DNA from 3 places in the Afipia sp. GW821-FHT14H12 genome. Region 2 is predicted to be linked to each of the others. Evidence: predicted binding sites of a transcription regulator. Region 2 holds the regulator's gene; each other region holds the start of a gene.

Region 1 (7,397 bases), on a different contig from region 2:
TGTCACGTCGCGCCACTTCTCGTAATACGCTCGCCATGTTCCGAACGCATCGGAGGGAGATTTCGCGGGAATGAAGCGCGTGAAAAGGGTGCGACGGGGTTGATGTTCGACGAGCGTCGCAATCACCGGAAGCGTGTGCTCTAGCCACGGGGTCATCCAAGGCCCGCCCGGCGCGAACAGCCGCTGCATGTCGATACATAGATGGACGCTCTGCTCGCTGATTGTGCCACGCAGCGTGCCCATCAGAAGGATGTCCTTCGATGTTTGCGCGAGATCGGCCGGGGCCGCGTCCACAGCCGGACCATGCGCTCGAGCACCACGCCTGTGGCAAATCCAGCGGCGACATCGGTCACCCAGTGTGCCAGCAAAACTACGCGCGTCGTTGTGAGAATGGACGCTGCGACCCAGGCGCCGTAACGCAGGTTTCGTGGCAGTAAGGTCGCGAACGAAGCAAGCGCCCCCATGTGGATTGCGTGGCCGGAGGGAAATGCATCATTTGGCTTGCCCGAACGGGGAATGCCGTGTCGATGTTGAGCGAAGGGCTTCCGGTCTGGCCGCTTCTGGTCGATCATAGTTTTCAGGGCGTGCGGTGAAATCGCCGTTGCCACGGTGGTGACGAGGCAGTGCGTTCCCACTTGCTTGATTCGCCTATCGGAGTGACGGGAGGCGAGCCAGAAAATCGCGGAGGCAACCAACAGCAGATGTTCGTCTGCACCCCATGTGAGCACCTCCGCTGCCGTTTCAACGCGCGGATCGGTTTGCCTCGAAATCGATTTCGCAATCCGTTTGTCGAATATAGTGGGTTTGATTGTAACAAGGGCCATACGGTGTCCTTTCAAATAAAGGAACTCGGTCCGTCACAGAAAGTTCTTCCTCACGAGTGAGGAGCAAGGGTTTTGGAATTTGTCATTCGCTTCCTCGCCGGCGGAATTGTCGTGTCGGCCTTTGCGTTGCTGGGCGACCCTCTGCGGCCAAAGAGCTTCGCAGGGCTGTTCAGTGCGGCGCCATCGGTGGCGCTGGTGACGCTTGGCTTGGCATTTCAAAGTCATGGTATCGATTATGTGGCTGCAGAGGCACGAGCGATGGTCTTTGGCAGCATCGCGCTCGCGGTTTACGGCCTCCTCGTCTGCCATCTGCTGATGCGCAAACGATGGAGTGCAGGAGCTGCTAGCATCACGGCGCTGCTCGCATGGTTTGGCGTTGGTGCCGGATTGCTGATTGCCTTTGGAGCTTGAATGACGATTATCCGGCTTAAATTCGCAAGCTTCAAGCAAAACCGGTGGTACGAGCTTGTCATTCGCTTCGTGCTTGGCGGTCTTGCGACTATATTCGCGGGCGGCGTTGCGAAACTAGCTGGACCCTCCTGGGGCGGGTTGTTTCTGGCGTTTCCGGCGATCTTCTGTGCCAGTGCAACGCTGATCGAAAAGCACGAACGCAGGCGCAAGGAAATGAAACACCTGCAGGGCGCTCGCCGTGGGCAGGAGGCTGCAGCGCTCGATGCCTTTGGTGCTGCCTTAGGGAGCGCCGGCATGGTGGCGTTTGCGCTGACTGTTTGGCTTGGACGATTTCTGTCGCCTGTTGCCGTGCTGGGACTAGCGATGGCAGCATGGAGCATCGTCTCCGTTGCGGCCTGGTATCTCGGAAGAATATGCCCGCGAGCAGTTGGACGGTGATGGCCCTCAGTTTACAGGGAAGCGAAATTTCAAGTCTTTCACAAATAAGAAGCAGCCAGCTTGAGATCGCGGACGAACTGTTTGTATTCGCGTTCTTTCGATTCTTGATCGGGTAGGCGCAATAGATAGGACGGATGCACGGTTACCAAGGCCTTGGTCTCTTCAGTCAAGTCCAGCAAGTGGCCGCGATTTTTCCCGATCGGTGTGATCTTGCCGAAGACGCATTGCGCGGCCGTGGCTCCCATCGCAACGACCAAAGCAGGCCTCACTGTCACTAACTCGCGTTCGTACCATTGCCGGCAGGCTCTGATCTCGGGCGTGTTTGGTTTTTGGTGCAGACGGATTTTTCCGCGTGGCACGAATTTGAAATGCTTCACGGCATTGGTGATGTAGACCGTGTTGCGCGGAATTTTGGCTTCATTCAATCCGCGATCCAGAACCTGTCCCGCGGGGCCAACAAACGGCTTTCCGGCGAGGTCTTCCTTGTCGCCCGGCTGTTCGCCGACCAGCATGATGGGCGCGTGCGCCGCACCTTCGCCGAACACGGTTTGCGTGGCATGCTTGTAAAGATGGCAGGCCCGGCAATGGGCGGCTTCTTCGCGCAAATCCGCAAGGCTTTCTTTTCCGAAAAGCTCGGGCTCGGGGAGACGGGCGGCGTGGCGCATGGGTTCTCTCTTCTGCTTTCTCAAGCTCAATGAAACGAGAGACGGCAAGTTTCCCTCGCCAGACGTTGAATCTCATTGGTTCTGTTGATGAAAATCAGCCCTGAAGACTCTGGTTGACTCATTCAGGCTGGGTAGGATTATATTAGAACATAACATGAACATACGGGTTGGTCCGTCTTAGGAAAGCAGGGACTGGTCCGAAATTCCTGGGAACGGCGCATGACCGGCGCGCGTGTGAGTACGCTTGCGTCCTTGCGGGACGCGATCCGCCATCTTGAGGCGCAGACCATGCCGCAGCAGGTGGAGCGCGTGGCGCTCGGCCATGCTGGTGTGGATGCGACGCTACAGGGCGGCCTGTTGCGCGGTGCGCTGCATGAGGTATTTGCGACCGAGACTCGGCAGTCAGCTTCTGCGACTGGTTTCGCCGCCGGCCTGGTTCAGCGACTGGCAAACCACCGGCCGATGCTCTGGGTGCAGCAGGATTTTGCAGAAGCCGAAGCGGGTGCCTTGTCGATGAGCGGGTTTATTGAATTTGGTCTCGATCCGTGCCGCCTGGTGCTGGTGCGGGTGCCGAATGCGGAAACCGCGCTGAAGGTGACTGCCGATGCGCTGGCCTGCGATGCACTGGGCGCGGTAGTCTGCGAAGTATGGGGCGAGACGAAGACTTTCGATCTCACGGCCAGCCGGCGGCTGACGCTGGCCGCTCAATCGTCCGGCGTGTCCTGCGTGATGTTTTGTACATCGAGCCAACCTGCCGTCAGCACGGCAGAGACACGTTGGGTGGTGCGGGCAGCGCGCTCGCTACCCAAAGCAGCATGGAGTGCTTGGGGCGAACCGATGCTCGATGCAGAACTTGTCCGCAATCGTCATGGGCAGAGTGGTCGATGGATCATGGAGTGGAATTGTGACGAGCGTATCTTCCGTGAACCGGCGGCGCATTCTCAGCCTTTGGTTGCCCCGCCTGCCGACCGACCGCATCAAACGCCGACTCCTGAGGGAGGATCGGTCACGCATCTGCGCCGGGTTGGGTGAGACGTTTTTTCGTAAACCTTGGATTGTCGCTGACAAGCAGCATAACGCGCTGCAGATCGTCGCGATGAACGATGCGGCGGCGGCCATCGGGCTTGAGATTGGCATGCCGGTCGCCAATGCGCGGGCGATCTGTTCCGACATTGAGATGTTCGAGGTCGATGTAGCGGCGGATGCGCAGGCTCTCGCTCATATCGCGGACTGGTGCGACCGCTTCACGCCGCTGGTCGCGCTCGATCCGCCATACGGATTGTTTCTCGACATCAGCGGTTGCGCGCATCTGTTCGGCGGCGAAGCCAAGATGCTGGCGCTGGTGTGCGATTCACTGACGCGGCAAGGGTTCGTCGTCAATGCGGCGATTGCCGGAACGTCGGCTTGCGCGCGGGCGCTGACGCGCGCAGTGCGCGGCCGGATCGTGCCGGAAGGGCAAGAGTCTGCAGCTGTTGAGAACTTGCCTGTGTTCGCGCTCGGCGCGGAGGATGCCATCACACGCGGATTGCGCCGTGCCGGGCTGAAGACTATTGGCGACGTTGCCTCTCGTGAGCCCCGCGAGATCGCCGCGCGGTTCGGCAAGGCGTTCACGGATGTGTTGCGGGAAGTGCTCGGGCAATCCGATGCGCCGATCAGTCCGCGGCGGCTGCCGCCTGACTTCTTGGTCGAGAGGCATTTTGCCGAGCCGGTTGCGACCGAAGATGCGATTTCCGCGACCGTATCGGGCTTGGCGCAAAAACTCGTGGTTGCGATGGAGCAGCAAGGCAAGGGCGCCCGTCGGCTGGAGGCCAGTTTCTTTCGCGTCGATGGCGCGGTGCGTACCATCGCCGTCGATGCGGGACAACCGGTGACGCGCCCAGGCCTGATCGATCGTCTGTTCCGAGAACGGTTTAATGCGCTGGCCGATCCGCTCGACCCGGGCTTCGGGTTCGATCTCATCCGGCTGTCTGCAAGCCGCGTCGATACCGTGGTGCAGGAGCAGCGCGATCTCGATGCACGAACGCAGGACAATGATGAGGTGGCGGCATTGATCGACCGCCTTGCGGCACATCTTGGCAGGCAGCGGATCATGATTTACCTGCCGCAGGATACGCATGTCCCCGAGTGCGCCGCGCTGGCCCTGCCGGCGCAGCAGCATTTTAGCGTGGCCTCTGTCACTGAATGGCCGGAACGTGTCGCGAAAGAACCGCCGCTACGCCCGCTGCGGCTGTTCAAGCGGCCAGAGGAAATCAAGGTCACAGCGGCGCCCGTTCCGGATGGTCCGCCACCTCGTTTTACATGGCGGCGTGCGACCCATGCGGTCGTGCGGGCGGAAGGGCCAGAACGCATTGCGATGGAGTGGTGGAAGAACGAGACGTCTGTCCTCACACGCGATTATTTTCGTGTCGAGGACACGGAAGGCCTGCGTTTCTGGATCTATCGCGATGGTCTCTACGGAAGCGAGTCTCTCGATGACAAAGGCGAGCGTATCGACCCTAAATGGTACGTCCATGGGGTGTTCGCATGAAGGTCACCGATTATGCGGAAATCGGCATCACCACCAATTTTTCGTTTCTGCGCGGAGGGTCTCAGCCGCAGGAATATGTGCATCAGGCCAGCGAACACCGGCTACCGGTGATCGGCATCGCCGACCGCAATACCTTGGCTGGCGTTGTGCGTGCCTATAGCGAGCTTGCAAACGATGAGGTCAAATACAAGCCCAGACTCCTGATCGGTGCGCGCCTCGTCTTCATGGATGGAACGCCGGACATTCTGGCCTATCCGCGCGATCGCGCTGCCTATGGTCGTCTCTGCCAGTTGCTGTCGCGCGGCAAGCTCAAAGCGGAGAAGGGCGAATGCCTTCTCACGCTCGATGATCTTCTGGAGTTCTCCGAGGGGCAGCTGCTGGTTCTGACGTTGCCGCATCGGTTTGAAACGACGGTTGCGTTGAAGGTGCTCGGCCGGCTGAAGCAAAGCCGCGCCGATGGAGTCTGGCTGGCTGCAAGCCTGCTGTATCGTGGCGACGATAGGCGGCGCCTCTCCCGTCTGTACCGGATCGCAACAACAGCGGATGTGCCTCTGCTCGCCACCAACGACGTTCTGTATCATCATCCGTCGCGTCGTCCACTGCAGGACGTGCTGACTTGCATCCTCGAAAAGACCACGATCCACGCTATCGGCAAAAAGCTGCAAGCCAATGCCGAGCGACATATGAAGCCCGGCCACGAGATGGTGCGGCTTTTCCGCGATCTGCCGGAGGCGATCGAGGAGACCATGCGGTTCGCAGATCGCATCACCTTCAGCCTCGACGAATTAAGATATCAATATCCCGATGAGCCCGTACCGCCCGGCAAGACAGCGCAAGGACATCTCAGGGATCTCACCAACGCAGGAATCCGGCATTATTTTCCCGGCGGTATCGACGAAAAATTACAGGCGACCATCGACAAGGAATTGGGCCTGATCGAAAAGCTCGGTTATGCGCATTACTTTTTGACGGTGCATGACATCGTTCAGTATGCCCGCTCGCAGAGTATCCTGTGTCAGGGGCGTGGGTCAGCGGCGAATTCCGCCGTCTGTTATATGCTCGGCATCACCTCGGTGAATCCGACAGAAACGGATGTGCTGTTCGAGCGCTTCATCTCCGAAGAACGACTTGAGCCGCCAGATATCGATGTGGATTTCGAGCATTCGCGGCGCGAAGAGGTGATGCAGTATGTTTACCATCGCTATGGCGCGCCACCGCGCGGCAATCGTCGCTACCGTCATTCACTGCCGGCCGCGCAGCGCTATCCGCGATGTCGGCAAGGCGCTCGGGCTGACAGAAGACGTCACTGCAGCATTGGCCGATACAGTGTGGGGAAGCTGGGGCACCGGCGTCAGTGATATGCAAGTCAGACAGGCGGGCTTTGATCCGCAGAATGGAATGATCCGTCGCGCCGTCGAGCTTGCCACCGAACTGATCGAATTTCCGCGCCATCTATCCCAACATGTCGGCGGCTATGTGCTGACGCAAGACAGGCTCGATACCTACGTGCCGATCGGCAATGCCGCGATGGAGGACCGCACCTTTATCGAGTGGGATAAGGACGACATCGACACATTGAAGATGATGAAAGTCGATGTGCTGGCGCTTGGCATGCTCACCTGCATCCGCAAATGCTTCGATCTGATCGCGGATCACAAGGAGCACCGCTACCAGCTTTCAGATATCAAGGCAGAAAAGGATGATAGCGGCCCGGTGTTCGGCATGCTTTGCCGTGGCGAGTCGCTCGGCGTGTTTCAGGTCGAGAGCCGCGCGCAGATGAATATGCTGCCGCGCCTGAAGCCGCGAACCTTCTACGATCTTGTTATCGAGGTCGCGATCGTCCGGCCCGGCCCGATCCAGGGCAATATGGTGCATCCGTATCTGAAGCGGCGGCAGATGAAGCCGGAAGAGATCGAATATCCTTATCCGAAGAGCGGCAACAAGAATGAACTGAAGGACGTGCTGTGCAAGACGCTCGGCGTTCCGCTATTTCAAGAGCAGGCCATGCGCATCGCCATGGCGGCGGCAGAATTCACGCCCGAGGAAGCCAATGGTTTGCGGCGTGCGATGGCGACGTTCCGCAACGTCGGCACCATGCCGAAATTTGAGAAACGCATGGTTGGCCGCATGATTAAGCGCGGCTACGATCCCGCATTTGCGCAAAGCTGCTTCGATCAGATCAAGGGTTTCGGCAGCTACGGCTTTCCTGAAAGTCACGCCGCGGCTTTCGCCCAGCTTGTCTATGTGTCCGCTTGGCTGAAATGTTTCCATCCCGATGCTTTTGCCTGCGGTCTTTTGAACTCGCAGCCGATGGGATTTTATGCGCCGGCACAGATCGTCGGCGATGCGCGCCAGAACGGCGTCGAGGTCCGTGAGATTGATGTGTCTCACGGCTTTTCACAGAACACTCTGGGAGAGCGAAGCGGCATATACCACGTGCTGCACCTCGGCTTCCGGCAGATCGATGGATTCAAATGCGCCGATCCGGATGAGGAGAGGTGGCGCCGGATACAAGGCAAGACAAAATCGGAG
Region 2 (7,397 bases):
CGAATCTCAACTGGATACGCGCCGAGACTGGTCCCGGCCGGTTGCTGCCATGGATTCCGGTCGCTTTCGGCGCAGGCATCGCACTCTATTTCACGGCTGCGCGCGAGCCGATGGCGGCGGTTGTCGCGCCGGTCGCGGGACTGGCGTGTCTGCTTGCGCTGGCCGTGCGGCGAAGGCCGATGTTTCCCTATATCGCGTTGTTTGCGGCGCTGCTTGCCGGCTTTGCCACCGCGACGCTGAAGACTGCATACGTCTCGCACGCGGTGCTGCTGACCCCGGTGGGTTCGGCGACGCTGGAAGGCTTTGTCGAGACGCATGAAGAACGCGAGCGCGCCGACCGCTTCATGCTGCGGGTTGAGAAAATGGAAGCGCGCGGCGCGCCGCGCTTGCAGCGGGTCAGGTTATCGGTGCGCAAGGGCACGGCGCCTGCGGTCGGCAGCTATGTGACGCTGAAGGCGAGGTTGTTGCCGCCGCTGCGGCCGCTTCGCCCCGGTGGCTACGATTTTGCGCGAGACATGTATTTTCAGGGCATCGGCGCATCCGGTTTCGCGCTCGGAACGATCAGGACACAGGACACGCCGAAGCAAGGCGACTGGCGGTTGCGTTATGCGGCGTTGATGCAGGGTTTGCGTGACGCCGTGGACGCACGCATTCGCACGGTCTTGAGCGGCGACCAGCGCGCAATTGCAACCGCACTTCTCACCGGCCGGCGCGATGCGATCTCGACGACGAACAACGATGCACTGTTTGTCTCTGGGCTCGGCCATGTGCTGTCGATCTCCGGTTATCACATGGCGGTGGTCGCGGGCGTAGTGTTCTTCGCGATCCGCGCGCTGCTGGCGCTGAGCCCGATGTTGAGCACGCGCTATGCGATCAAGAAATGGGCCGCACTGGCGGCGTTGATCGCGGCGCTGTTCTATCTGCTGCTATCGGGTGCGGAGGTCGCGACACAGCGCTCCTTCTATATGACGGCGCTGGTGCTGGTCGCGGTGATGGCGGACCGTCGCGCGATCACGTTTCGCACGCTGGCGCTGGCCGCCATGCTGGTGTTGCTGATCGCCCCGGAGGCGCTGGTGCATCCCAGTTTTCAAATGTCGTTTGCTGCAACGCTTGGGCTTGTCGTGCTGGCGCAGATCGGGATGCCGCAATGGTTTGCCGCGAGCGACGATAGCAACCTCGGGCGCTTCGCTGCCTGGGGTGGACGCGAGCTTGTGGTGCTGGCGCTCGCGTCGTTTGTCGCGGGCCTTGCTACCACGCCTTATGCCGCGTTTCATTTCCACCGGATCGCGCCTTACGGCGTCATCGCCAATCTGGTCGCGATGCCAGTGGTGTCGGGGCTGGTGATGCCAGCCGGCTTGCTCGGGATCGTGGCCATTCCGTTCGGTTTCGACAGCCTGTTCTGGCACCTGATGGGTGTCGGCATCGACTGGATGATCTTCGTGTCGCAATGGGTAGCGGCGTTGCCGGGTGCGTTCGGCCGCGTTCATACCTTTAGCATCGGGCCGCTGATCGTCATGAGCGGCGGCATCGTCGTGCTCGGTCTGTTGCGCTCGCCGCTGCGCTGGGCAGGAGTGGGGTTGATCGGTTGCGGCGTGGTATGGGCGGCTGTTGTGACGGAGCCCGACATCCTGATCGCGAGCGATGCATCGAGCGTCGCGGTGCGCGGCAAGGATAGCCGTTTGCGCATCATGCACACTGCGAAGAATGTCTTTGTTTGGCGCGAGTGGCTGGCGGCCGATGCCGATCCGCGCGCCGTCACCGACCCGAGCATTGCGCAAGGCGTCTCGTGCGACGAGGAGGGCTGCGTGGTCGAGGGGAAAGAGGGCGATCTGATCGCGCTGACGAGACAGCCAGAGGCACTGGTCGATGATTGCGCGCAGGCCAAAATCCTCATCACGCCATATCAGACGCCCGCCGATTGCGCCGCCCGCGTTTTCTATCGCGACGATCTGCGTGGGCTGGGCGGCGTTGCATTAAAAAGAACGGCGCAGGGCTACAGCATCACTATGAGTGAGCCTGAGGGTGTGGACCGGCCATGGGCTCCCGCGATGGCATCCGCCCGCGTGCGGACTAATGCCGCAGCAAGGCATGGAGCGACCTCGAAATCCGTCGATGCGACGCCGCCGGAGACCGAGCAGGAGGCCGCCGACTGAGCGGTGGCGGTCCTAGTATTTCCGGTAAAGCCCGATCAGCTTGCCCTGGATGCGGACACGGTTGGGCGGCAGGATGCGGACCTCATAGGCGGCGTTGGCAGGCTCCAGAGCAATGGAGGCCCCGCGGCGGCGGAAACGCTTCAGAGTCGCTTCCTCCTCGTCGATCAGCGCCACGACGATGTCGCCGGTATCGGCATTCTCGTTGCGCTGGATCAGCGCCATGTCGCCGTCGAGGATGCCGGCTTCCACCATCGAATCGCCGCGCACTTCGAGCGCGTAATGCTCGCCGGAGCCGAGCATATCGGGCGGCACGCTGATGGTGTGGCTGCGGGTCTGCAGCGCCTCGATCGGAGTACCAGCGGCGATGCGCCCCATCACCGGGACCGCGACGGGCTGCTCGCCACTTTCATCGAAACCGCCAGGAACAGTGCTGCGCACCTTGCCGAGATTGCCTTCGATCACGCTGGGGGTGAAACCGCGCCGGGCGCCGCTGCTGGCGACGGGCTCGGGCAGCTTGATGACCTCGATGGCGCGGGCGCGGTTGGCGAGCCTGCGGATGAAGCCGCGCTCTTCCAACGCCGTGATAAGCCGGTGGATGCCGGACTTCGACCGCAAGTCGAGGGCATCCTTCATCTCATCGAAGGAAGGCGGAACGCCGCTTTCCTTCAGCCGCTCGTTGATGAAGCGCAGCAGTTCATATTGTTTGCGTGTCAGCATCCGGCGCAGCCCTCAATCTCATCGTCCAGCGGATAGTCATGTTCAAGCGGGTCATCACCCGTTTCCTCGGCCGCCTGTTTGTTCACGACAGGTGCCAGACTCACTCGAAACAAATCATGAACATACACTATATGTTCCATACATGTTCTGCAATAGTTAAATTCTTATGAATCCGAAGGCGCTGTTTTTAGGAAATCATGCCGGAATGGACCGGAAGTCGTATTTGGCCCCCGGGTGTAGCGGCGCACGCCTTTGAGCGACGCCCAAGGCGCTGCTCATCTGATCGCGCAATGCTGCCCATGCGATGGCTTCGATATCTTCTAATTCCAGAAGGGAATGTTCGGTTGAGGGCCTCGTGGCAACCGCCTACGTCTTCGCGTGATGCGATGAGCAGTAGGAGAGATGTCGATGGCAGATCACGACGGGCCTGAACCGATGCAGGCCGAGATCGATCACCACCTGATGGCGACGTTTTGCCGGACGCTCGACAGTTCCGCGGTGCCTCCGATGACGGTGATGCGGATGATGGCTTCCGCGCTCGGCGCGATCTATCGGCAGTCTTCCGCCACGCATCATGCACAGGAATGCCCTTGCGGCTGGCAGCCATTGCCATCTGATGTCGACATATTGCTGGCGGAAATTGAAGCCGCTGCCCGCCGCCCGCCCGTTCCTGACCTTTCGAACATGCAGATCGTCGGCAGAGCATAAATGACTCGCTCCGCCTTTCGAAAATGGTTCTGGGTCCATAAATGGGCCAGTCTGATTTGCACGGCATTTCTGCTAGTGATCTGTATCACCGGTCTGCCGCTGATATTCGGCGAGGAGATCGAGCATCTGCTCGATACTGATCCACCTTATGCGTCGCTGCCCGCGGATACGCCCAGCGCCAATCTGGATGGGATCGTCGCCAAGAGCCGGCAGATGTATCCTGACGAGATCGTCGTCTCGACGTTCATGGACGACGACGAGCCCAAGGTCATCGTTACGATGGCGCCGTCATGGGAAGCATTTAAGGCCAACCGTAAGGTGGCGCACTGGATCAAATACGACGCGCGCACGGCGCAGGTGATCCGGCAGTCGAAGCCGCTGACCGAGGAAAGCCCGACCTTCCTCGGGCTGATGCTTACGCTGCACAGGGATATGTTCGCGGGCCTTCCCGGCGAATTGTTCCTGGGCACGATGGGTTTTCTGTTCGTCGTCGCGATTGTCTCGGGGATCGCGGTCTATGGTCCGTTCATGCGCAAGCTCGATTTCGCCACCGTGCGCGCGGATCGCTCGCCGCGCCTGAAATGGCTCGATCTGCATAACATGATCGGCGTCGTGACGCTGGCCTGGGCGCTCGTGGTCGGCGCGACCGGAGTCATCAACGAACTGTCGAAGCCGATGTTCATGCTGTGGCAGAACACGGACGTGCGCGCGATGCTCGAACCCTTCGAGGGCCAGACCACGCCGGCCGCTTCTGAGATGAGTTCGGTGCAGCAGGCGCTGGAGACGGCGCAGGCGGCCGTGCCTGACATGCGCATCACCAGCGTGGTGTTTCCCGGCTCGCAGTTCGGTTCGCCGTTTCATTATCTCTTTTGGGCGAAGGGCAAGGAGCCGCTGACATCGCGGCTGTTCAGTCCGGTGATGATTGATGCCCGCGGCGGCAAGCTACAGGCGGTGGTCGAGATGCCGTGGTATCTGCGTGCGCTGGAAGTGTCGCGGCCGCTGCACTTCGGCGATTACGGCGGCATGCCGCTGAAGATCATCTGGGCACTGCTCGATCTCGTCACCATCATGGTTCTGGGCAGCGGGCTCTATCTATGGCTGTCGCGGCGAACGTCGTCTGCCAGCGAGTCGGATACGGAACTGGTGGAAAGCAACGCCAGCGCGGCACTTGCCGTCTCGCGTGAAGCGGCGGAGTGACTATGCGCTTTGGATTTTCCCGGATCTGGCGCTGGCCGGCCGCTCTCGCCGCCCTGGTGATCTTCGGGTTGTTGTCGGCACTGCTCGGACAGGGCGGTGTCTGGTGGGCGCTGTCGTGGGTCGCGCTGGCGATCCCGCTACTCGTGATCGTGGCGGCATGGCAGAAGCGCCGCCGGCCGGTCGATTCCCGGCCGTAAGGCTCAAATTGGCAGCCGGATGATGTCGCAGCGCGCGCCTGCCGGTGCGGCGGGTGCGTGCGGCGGGCGGATCAGCAGCGCATCTGCAGCGGATAGATTGTTCAGCAGCGAGCTATCCTGATGATCCACGGCGGTCGCGACGGCGATGCCGCTATCGTTGATCGCGATCCGCGCCCGCATGTATTCCTGACGATGATCGTTGGCGGGCAGATTGTGGCTGAGGATGGCAGTCTCGATGCAATGGGCGATGTGCGCGCGCCCTGAAAGTGCGCGGATTAGTGGCACCACGAACACGAACGAACAGACGTAGGACGATGACGGATTGCCGGGCAGCCCGATCACGCTCATCGCTCCCTTGCGGCCGTGCATCATCGGCTTGCCGGGGCGGAGCGCTATCTTCCAGAATTTGATGTCGATGCCTTCGGCCTCGAACGATGGTTTGACGAGATCGTGCTCGCCGACCGACGCGCCGCCGGTGGTAATGAGAATGTCGGCACTAAGCGCCTCGGCGCGACGGATGGCAGCGCGGGTGTCTTCCAGCGTATCGCGGGCGATACCGAGATCGATTGGTTCGGCACCGCTGTTATGCATGAGCGCGCGAATGGCATAGGCGTTCGAATAGATGATCTGGCCAGGTGCCGGTTGCGAGCCCGGCATCACCAGTTCGTCGCCGGTGGCGAGGATCGCGACCTTCGGCTTGCGATGTACCGGCAATGCCGGGTGGTTCATCGATGCGGCGAGCGACAAATCGCGGTCGCTGAGGAGGGTTCCGCGCTTCAACAGGACGTCGCCTTCACGGAAATCGATACCCGCTTTGCGGATGTGGCGGGGCACAGGGGCGGCTTCCGATAAAGTGATGAAATCGCGGTCGCGCTGCACGTCCTCCTGAATGACGATGGTATCAGCGCCGTCGGGCACCACGCCTCCGGTGAAGATGCGGACCGCCTGGCCCTTGCCGACGGATTGGTCGAACGGGCGCCCGGCGGCGCTCTCGCCGATTACACCGAGGCGCGCGCCCTTGAGGGCATCCTCGAGATGGATGGCGTAACCGTCCATCGCCGACATCGGCGCGGGTGGCTGGGTTCGGCGTGCGGCGATGTCGCGGGCCAGAGTGCGATGAAGCGCATCGTCCAGTGCGACGTCTTCTGCGGGCAGAGGCTGTATGCCGTTGAGGATGGAGTTCAGTGCGTCGGCGACCGGCATTAGCGCCATGATGGAGCTTCCGTGTTATTTTTCATGCTTGTAGTGACCGGACTTGCCGCCACTCTTTTCGAGAAGGCGGATGCCTTCAATGTGAACGCCGCGCTCGACCGCCTTGATCATGTCGTAGATGGTCAGGCAGGCAACCGACACCGCGGTCAGTGCTTCCATCTCCACGCCGGTCGGCCCCGTCACCTTGACGCTCGCCTCGACACGGCAGCCGGGCAGCTTGTCATCGGTGGTGATGTCGAGCGTGACTTTGGAGAGAGCTAGCGGATGGCACAGCGGAATGAGATCGGAGGTGCGTTTCGCCGCCATGATACCGGCGACGCGCGCGGTGCCGAGAACGTCGCCTTTCTTGGCGTTGCCATCGACGATGAGTTTAAGCGTAGTCGCGCTCATCACCACGAAACCTTCCGCCATCGCGACGCGTTCGGTCGCGTCCTTTGCCGACACATCGACCATATGCGCTTCGCCCTTGGCGTCGATATGGGTGAGGGAAGGTTTGGTCATCGTCTCATGAAGCCTTCGCAAGCAGGGTGCGGGTGGCGGAGGTAACGTCGGCCTGCCGCATCAGGCTTTCGCCGACGAGGAAGGTCGAGATGCCGACCTTCGCCAGCCGCGCGATGTCAGCGGGCGTGAAGATGCCGCTCTCGCCGACCATAATGCGATCTTTCGGTACGGAGGCCGCGAGCGCCTCGCTGGTTGCAAGCGTCGTCTCGAAGGTGCGCAAATTACGATTGTTGATGCCGAGCAAAGGCGAGTGCAGCTTCAAGGCCCGTTCAAGTTCTTCCTGATTGTGAACTTCGAGCAGCACGTCCATGCCGAGGTCGAACGCGGCGTTCTCGATGTCGCGCGCCGCCGCATCATCGAGCGCGGCCATGATGATGAGGATGCAATCGGCTCCGTGCGCGCGCGACTCCATCACCTGATAGGTGTCGTACATGAAGTCCTTGCGCAGCACCGGCAATGAGACGGCCGCACGCGCGGCGACCATGAAGTCGAGATGGCCCTGGAAGGAGGGGGTGTCGGTCAGCACCGAGAGACAGGTCGCGCCGCCCGCCTCATATGCTTTTGCGAGAGCGGGCGGATCGAAATCGGCGCGGATCAGTCCCTTTGATGGCGACGCCTTCTTGATCTCGGCGATCAGCGCAAATTCGTCGCGGGCAATGGTATCGCGGATCGCTTTGGCGAAGCCGCGCGCGGGTGGTGCGCGCCGGGCCGC
Region 3 (7,397 bases), on a different contig from region 2:
CTCGTCGTGGCGACCCGCAGGACGCCACACTTCGACAAGCTCCGGCTCCGCAGGTGTGGCGGCGGGTACAGTTCCGTCGGACGAAGCAGCTTCTACGGAAGTTGCTGCCGTATCGGGCTGCGATGTTTCCACGCCTTCTGCGGCAGGCGTTTCCTCACTTGCCGGTTCAGCCTCTGCCGGTGCGAATGCGACTTCCGGCAACTTCGTAGCGCTCGCGAGATCGACGGCGGTCTCTGCCGCCACCTCGGCCTCCACTGACGCAGTCTCGACAGCAGCAGTTTCGGTTGCCGCTTCGGGGGTGGCATCTGCCTGCAAAGCAGCGGATTCGGTTTCGGTCGCGGCAGTGGCAGGTGTTTCCGCAGGCTTTGGCTCCTCCGGCAACGGCGCGCGGCGGTCCATGCGATAGCCGAGCGAGCGCAGCACGGAGGCAAAATCCTCACCTGCTGAACCGGTGAGCGATGTCATCGCCTGCGTGACCGTGAACGAGCGGCCGTCGAACGCACCTGCGGGCCTCTCCGCGCCGGTGCCGGGACGCCACGACAGAGCGGGACGAATAAGATCGGCCAGCCGCTCGAGAATATCGACGCGGACCGCGCGCTCACCCGCGAGCTTGTAGCCGAGCACACGATAGGCATCCTGCGACAACGCCTTGTCCGCCGGGAATGATGTACGGCCCGAGGCCCCGAGATGCTGCGCGCCGCCAAGCGCGTTCATGTCAATCTCGTCCTGCTTCAGCGCCCACAACAGCGACGCCAGCGTGCGTGCACCGGGCTTCAAGAGCGCCGGGAAGAAAATATGATAGGCGCCGAACCGCACGCCGTATTTGCGCAATGTTGCGCGCGACGGCTGATCGAGATCCTTCATCTCGGCCGCGATCTTCGGCCGCTCCAGCACGCCGAGCGCCTCGACGAGTTGGAAGGCGATGCCGCGCGCGATGCCGGTGACATCCTCGGCCTTCGAGAGGTCGAACATCGGCCCGAGAATCTTTTCGACATGGGTCTTGAACCACAGATCGAGCCGCGCCTGTACCGCATCGCGCGATGCCCCGGTGAGGCGCTCGTCGGCAATGATGCGGATACGCGGATGCAACACATCGTCCGCGGCGGTGAGCTTGCCGACCGCATCGCCGGTCCAGCGCAGCGTGCCATCGGAGGCCAGCGCGAACTGATCGTCGGCAGCCGCAGAGAGCTTCTCCGCGCGCGCATCGATCTCGCCCGCCAGCGCCTTGAGCGCGGTGGCCTGCAACGCCTTCGCCTCGGATCCCGCCTCGGCGGCATCTGGCGCAAACATGAAGCCATCGAGGCGGCCGATCACATGGCCCTCAACGGTGACTTCGCCGGTCTTTCCAATTTCAGTCGTCAACATCGTGTTTTCCCGCAAGCGGCGCATCAATACACTGGTCCGGCGATCAACGAAACGCTCAGTTAGCCTCGAATGCAGTGCATCAGACAATTTATCCTCCACCGCACGGGTGGTTTCCTGCCAATAAAGGGGGTCGGAGAGCCAGTCGGGGCGGTTGGCGGCAAAGGTCCAGGTCCGGATTTGTGAAATCCGCGCGGACAAGGTGTCGATATCGCCGTCGATCCGGTCCGCCTGCGCCACCTGGGTCGCGAACCATTGATCCGGAATCCGGCCCTTGCGCATCAGAAAGGTAAACAGCGCCGTGACGAGTTCGGCATGAGCGGCGGGCGATAATTTCCGGTAATCGGGAACCAGACAGGCCTCCCATAGCTTCTCGACCGCATCTGCATCCACCGCCATGTCGCGCACTTCAGGGTCGCGCGACGCATGATCGAGCACGCGCTGGTCTTCGCCGAGCGGCGAGCGCGTCAATGCCTCGTGTCCCGGTGCCGCCGCGAGCGACACCTGCAACGCCGCGAGCGACGAGAAGTCGAGCGCGGTGTTCCTCCATTGCAGCATCTTCACGCTGTCGAAGGTGTGATTCTGCAACGCGTTCACCAATTCCGGCTCGAACGGCGCGCAGCGTCCTGTCGTTCCGAACGTACCATTGCGCGTAGCGCGGCCCGCACGGCCCGCGATCTGGGCGAATTCGGCGGGCGTCAGACGGCGGAACTGATAGCCGTCATATTTGCGGTCCGATGCAAAGGCGACGTGATCGACATCGAGGTTGAGGCCCATCCCCACCGCGTCCGTGGCAACGAGATAATCGACATCACCGGACTGGAACATCTCCACCTGCGCGTTGCGGGTGCGTGGGCTCAGCGAACCCAGCACCACCGCCGCGCCGCCATGCTGGCGCCGGATCAGTTCGGCGATGGCATACACTTCATCTGCGGAGAACGCGACAATCGCGGTGCGGCGCGGCTGGCGCGTAATCTTGCGGTCGCCCGCGAATTCCAAAAGCGACAATCGCGGCCGCGTCACGATATTCGCGCCGGGCAACAGCCGCTCAATCAAAGGCCGCATCGTCGCGGCGCCGAGCAGCAGCGTCTCGTCGCGGCCGCGCCGATGCAGCATGCGGTCGGTGAAGACATGGCCACGTTCGAGATCGGCCGCGATCTGGATTTCATCGACCGCGAGAAACGACACATCAAGATCGCGCGGCATCGCCTCGACGGTCGATACCCAATAGCGCGCCTTCGGCGGCTTGATCTTCTCCTCGCCGGTGATCAGCGCCACGGAGTCCGCGCCGACGCGCGCGGCGATCTTGTTGTAGACCTCACGCGCGAGAAGCCGCAGCGGCAGGCCGATCATCCCCGAGGAATGCGCAAGCATCCGCTCGATCGCCAGATGCGTCTTGCCGGTGTTGGTCGGGCCCAACACGGCCGTCACCCCTGCGCCGGGCGCCCGATCTGGCCGAAGATGAGTGGTTGAAGGAGAGGAGTGTTTCACAACGCGACGCTTTTCGGCTCGGAATGCCTTGAGAATTCAGGATTGGAACGAGTCCGGAACGAAAGCAGCCCGAATCGCTGACTCATGTCGTGTCCGGCTTCGTTCACCGCAAGATGTCGTGTGAGCAGTATTGCTCTGCCACCAGATCGCGGATTCCGGGGCGATGAATTGAGCGTAACACGCGGCGATTCCTTAATTGCACGGAGGACTCCGTTTGCCCTGTGAGTCAAGCCATCGCGAGGCGAGAATCTAGTTGGCGCGCTTCGATGCCTGCGACTGCGCTGCGGTGTTGAATTCGGTCGCCTGCACCATACCAAGGCCAATGGGTGTCGGAATCCGCACCCGCACCGGCACCATCACCCGTGTGCCCGCGATCGGCGCAAGCGCCACATCCATGTCCTGGCGCTTGACCAGATATTTGATCGCCGCGCGCGACGGCACATAGCCCGCCAGCGGTTTGAAGCTCACCGAACAGACGACCGTCGAAAGCCTTGCGCCGTTGGCCAGCGTCACCGTCTCCAGCGCCTTGAAGGCGAGCTGCAGATCGTAGCGCATCCGCCCGTCGAAGATCGCCGCCCCGGTGGCGCAGCCTTGCGGGCTGGGCAGTTCGTCCTTGCCCGGCGCTACAAACATCACCCCCGACATCGGGTCGCTCACGCTGCGCCGCTGGGCATCCATCACCGGAATACGATCCGGCGTCGGAGGCGGTTCAGGCTCGATGGTCGAAGCCGTCACGCGCTCACCGGCAAAGGCGATCCGGATGGTCTCGTTCTTCTTGCCGTAGAACACCGAGCTCAGATAGGCCTCCGGCACCAATCGGCCCGCGAGCACCTTGCCTTGCGCAGATCCCGTGCCGTGCCCGCCGCCGATGGCCTTGACGAGCCCCGTGGTGCCGCCGGACGTCAATCCCGAATAATCCTTGTCACCGATCACGATCGTCCAGTTGCCCTTGCCGATGACGATTCCGCTCAAGGTCGCCTGATATTTGGCGTCCAGCCGGCCCTGCGCATGAGCAGGGCCGCTCAGAAGAAGCATCGGCGCGACGTAAAGCAGCCGGCTCCAGAGGCCTCGATCGAAAAAATCCATCAAATGAGAGTCCTGATCCGTCCGGGCAATGCGTCACCGCCGGCAACAAAATCGGGAACCGGCAAAAGCATTGTCTTCCGCTTGATTGCGCCGATTATATGTTGGGAAATGCTTGGCTTTGTTCATAAAATCGCTATTCTCCCGGCGTTTTCGGGCATTTCGGCGCCTCCGCCGTCTTGACGCTGAGCCACCCTCCGACTATACGTCCGCGGTTCCTGAAATGGACGGTAGCAACCCCCGCGCGGGCCTTTTCTGGCTCCGGGAGACACAAGGATTTCGCCATGTCACGGCGCTGCGAGTTGACGGCCAAGGGGCCGCAGGTTGGCCACAGGGTCAGCCATTCGAACATCAAGACCAAGCGCCGGTTCCTGCCGAACCTGTGCAACGTCACGCTGATCTCCGAGACGCTCGGCCAGTCGGTGCGCCTGCGGGTGTCCACCAACGCGCTGAAGAGCGTCGACCACAATGGCGGCCTCGATGCCTTCCTGCTCAAGGCCAATGTGGCGACCCTGTCGCCGAAGGCCGCTGATCTGAAGCGTCAGATCGAGAAGAAGAAGCTCGCCGCAGCGAACTGAGCCTGGACAAGGCGGCCTCTGCGCTTCGATAGCCTGCAGACAGCATTAAAAAAAGCCGGATCGTTCGATCCGGCTTTTTCGTTGTTGGTGGCATTTGATCCTCCCGAGGCTTTCGCCTCGAGAGGAGATTGAGTGCAGATCAGGCCGCAGCCTTCGCCGGCTTGCGGAGCTTCGCCCAGAGGTCAGAGATCACACCCCAGAACAGGGCGACGAGACCCAGAACCATGATCGTCGAGACCAGCCCGTTCGAGAAGAAGACGCTGAGGTGGCCGCTCGAGGCCAACAGCGACTGACGGAACGCTTCTTCCGCCTTGTCGCCGAGCACGATGGCCAGAACCATCGGCGCGAGCGGATAACCCGTCTTCTTCATGAAGTAACCGACGATGCCGAAGATGAGCATCAGGATCACGTCGAAGCTGGAGTTGTGCACTGTGTAGGCACCAATCGCGCAGATCACGAGAATGACCGGAGCGATGATGCTGAACGGGATGCGCAGGATCGCCGCGAACAACGGCACGCAGGTCAGCACCAGGATCAGGCCGACGAGGTTGCCGAGGTACATGGAAGCGATCAGGCCCCAGACGAAGTCCGGCTGTTCGACGAACAGCAGCGGTCCCGGCTGCAGACCCCAGATCAGGAGACCGCCGAGCAGCACCGCAGCCGTCGGCGAACCCGGAACGCCGAGCGCCAGCATCGGCAGCAACGCGGAAGTGCCCGCGGCATGCGCCGCAGTTTCCGGTGCAACCACGCCTTCGATCTCGCCGTTGCCGAAATTATGGCCACGCTTCGAGATGCGTTGGGCGATGCCGTAGCTCATGAACGAGGCCGGCGTCGCACCGGCGGGCGAAATGCCCATCCAGCAGCCGATCAGGCAGGAGCGCAGCGACACCATCCAGTAGCGCGGAAGCTCCTTCCAGGTCTGCCAGACCACTTTCGGATTGATGCCCGCAGCCTTGCCCTTGAACGCGAGGCCTTCTTCCATCGTGAGAAGAATCTCACCGATGCCGAACAGGCCGATAACCGCGATCAGGAAGTCAAAGCCGTTGAGCAGGTCGGTGAAGCCGAACGTCAGGCGCAACTGGCCGGTGACGCTATCGAGACCGACTGCCGCCAGCGCGAAGCCGATCATCATCGAGGCGACCGTCTTGAACGGCGGTTCCTTACCCATGCCGATGAAGCTGCAGAAGGCGAGGAAGTACACCGAGAACTTTTCAGCCGGACCGAATTCGAGAGCGAACTCTGCGACCAGCGGCGCCACCAAGGTAATGACGATGACCGCGAACAGCGCACCGACGAACGACGAGGTGAAGGCTGCAGTCAACGCCTCACCCGCGCGGCCCTGCTGGGCCATCGGATAGCCGTCGAATGTCGTGGCCACCGACCACGGTTCACCGGGTATGTTGAACAGCACCGACGTGATGGCTCCGCCGAACAACGCTCCCCAGTAAATGCAGGAGAGCATGATGATCGCGCCGGTCGGCGTCATGCTGAAAGTCAACGGCAGCAGAATTGCGATGCCGTTGGCGCCGCCTAGTCCCGGCAGCACGCCGACGATCACACCAAGCAAAATGCCTATGATCATCAGCAGAATATTGGATGGCTGTAACACGACGGCAAAGCCGTGAAACAGATTGGCGATATCTGCGAGCATGGACGTTTTCCTACCTAAATCTCTTTTATCGTTTCGAGCGCACTGCTCGCGTCACAGGCCGAGCCAATACTCGATCGGGCCCTTCGGCAGCGGAACGAGAAACCACTTTTCAAACATGAAGTAGATTCCGACCGGCACGCCCACGCCGTACAGGACTGCCTTGTACAGTGGGTATTTACCGAGCCACATCATGAAGCCGCCGATCAGCACCATCGATGCGATATAGATGCCGGTGTAGGGCAACACGAAAACATACACGGCGGTCGGAACAATCACCGCCAGCACCTGCTTCAGCTGATACCAGGTGGCAAACTCGCGCTCGCCATCGATGGTGCGGGCGCTGTTCAGGTTCATCAAGCTCGACAGCACGATGATGATACCGAGATAGAACGGGAAGAAGCCGGACTTCGGACCTTCGGCGCCCCAGCCGATGCCGACCTGCATGCTTCCTATAATTGTGATGAGGCCAAAAATGATGCAGGCAACGGCAACACCCATCTCCACGGTGCGATGAGCCGGGCCGCCCGACTGGTCATGTGATGCTTCGCTCATTGAGTCGAATCCTTGCGCGGAAAGAGTTCGCCCGGCGAACAGTCATGTTCGCCGGGTTCACAGTTGTGATGATTTACTTCTTCGCGATGAAACCCGCGTCCTTCATCAGGGTCTCGTGGGTCTTCTCAGCATTGTCGACCCACTTCAGGTACTCAGCACCGCTGAGGGCGGTCTGGTTGAAGGCACCGTCCTTCATGAGCTGGGCCCATTCCGGAGTCTCGCGCACCTTCTTCATCAGGTCGACATAGTAGGCGACCTGCTCCGGCGTTGCGCCGGGAGCCATGAAGAAACCACGCAGCATCAGGTATTCAACGTCCAGGCCCTGCGACTTGCAGGTCGGGATGCTGGACCAGGCCTGATCACCCGCCACCTTGTCGTTGTAGGCGAGCGTCTTGCTGTCGAACACGCAGAGCGGACGCAGCTTGCCACCGCGCCACTGCGCCACGGCTTCGATCGGGTTGTTCACGCTGGAGTCGATGTGATTGCCGACGAGCTGAACGGCAACTTCGCCACCGCCCTTATAGGGGATGTAGGTGAGCTTCTTGCCGGTCGCCTTTTCAAGCGCGACGGTGATGATCTGGTCTTCCTGCTTCGAACCGGTGCCGCCCATGCGGAACTGGCCATCCGGCGCAGCCTTGATCGCGTCGATGTATTCCTTCGCGGTCTTGTACGGCTTGTCC

Evidence for each region. The regulator LexA, encoded in region 2, represses DNA repair genes until DNA is damaged. The targets are predictions, from matches to a motif close to TGTTCNNNNTGTGTTCNG.
Region 1: a site for LexA is predicted at 2,482-2,499, ahead of AC1RNA_RS02545 (ImuA family protein). Genes of this name have one in related genera too.
Region 3: a site for LexA is predicted at 2,897-2,914, ahead of AC1RNA_RS05355 (helicase-related protein). Genes of this name have one in related genera too.

The regions. Positions count from the first base shown of each region.
Region 1 is NZ_JBXAOZ010000001.1:520,142-527,538, reverse strand. It holds gene AC1RNA_RS02570 (cysteine hydrolase family protein) at 1-243, opposite strand, end outside; gene AC1RNA_RS02565 (phosphatase PAP2 family protein) at 243-824, opposite strand; gene AC1RNA_RS02560 (DUF3147 family protein) at 897-1,235, shown strand; gene AC1RNA_RS02555 (DUF3147 family protein) at 1,236-1,673, shown strand; partial or broken gene AC1RNA_RS02550 (UdgX family uracil-DNA binding protein) at 1,712-2,293, opposite strand; gene AC1RNA_RS02545 (ImuA family protein) at 2,558-3,370, shown strand; gene AC1RNA_RS02540 (Y-family DNA polymerase) at 3,363-4,865, shown strand; partial or broken gene AC1RNA_RS02535 (error-prone DNA polymerase) at 4,862-7,397, shown strand, end outside.
Region 2 is NZ_JBXAOZ010000005.1:70,343-77,739, forward strand. It holds gene AC1RNA_RS16820 (ComEC/Rec2 family competence protein) at 1-2,153, shown strand, start outside; gene lexA (transcriptional repressor LexA) at 2,166-2,870, opposite strand; gene AC1RNA_RS16830 (hypothetical protein) at 3,279-3,578, shown strand; gene AC1RNA_RS16835 (PepSY-associated TM helix domain-containing protein) at 3,579-4,775, shown strand; gene AC1RNA_RS16840 (hypothetical protein) at 4,778-4,972, shown strand; gene AC1RNA_RS16845 (molybdopterin molybdotransferase MoeA) at 4,976-6,184, opposite strand; gene moaC (cyclic pyranopterin monophosphate synthase MoaC) at 6,200-6,685, opposite strand; gene trpC (indole-3-glycerol phosphate synthase TrpC) at 6,690-7,397, opposite strand, start outside.
Region 3 is NZ_JBXAOZ010000001.1:1,069,783-1,077,179, reverse strand. It holds gene AC1RNA_RS05355 (helicase-related protein) at 1-2,784, opposite strand, end outside; gene AC1RNA_RS05350 (DUF3108 domain-containing protein) at 3,103-3,939, opposite strand; gene rpmB (50S ribosomal protein L28) at 4,221-4,514, shown strand; gene AC1RNA_RS05340 (tripartite tricarboxylate transporter permease) at 4,654-6,165, opposite strand; gene AC1RNA_RS05335 (tripartite tricarboxylate transporter TctB family protein) at 6,217-6,717, opposite strand; gene AC1RNA_RS05330 (Bug family tripartite tricarboxylate transporter substrate binding protein) at 6,791-7,397, opposite strand, start outside.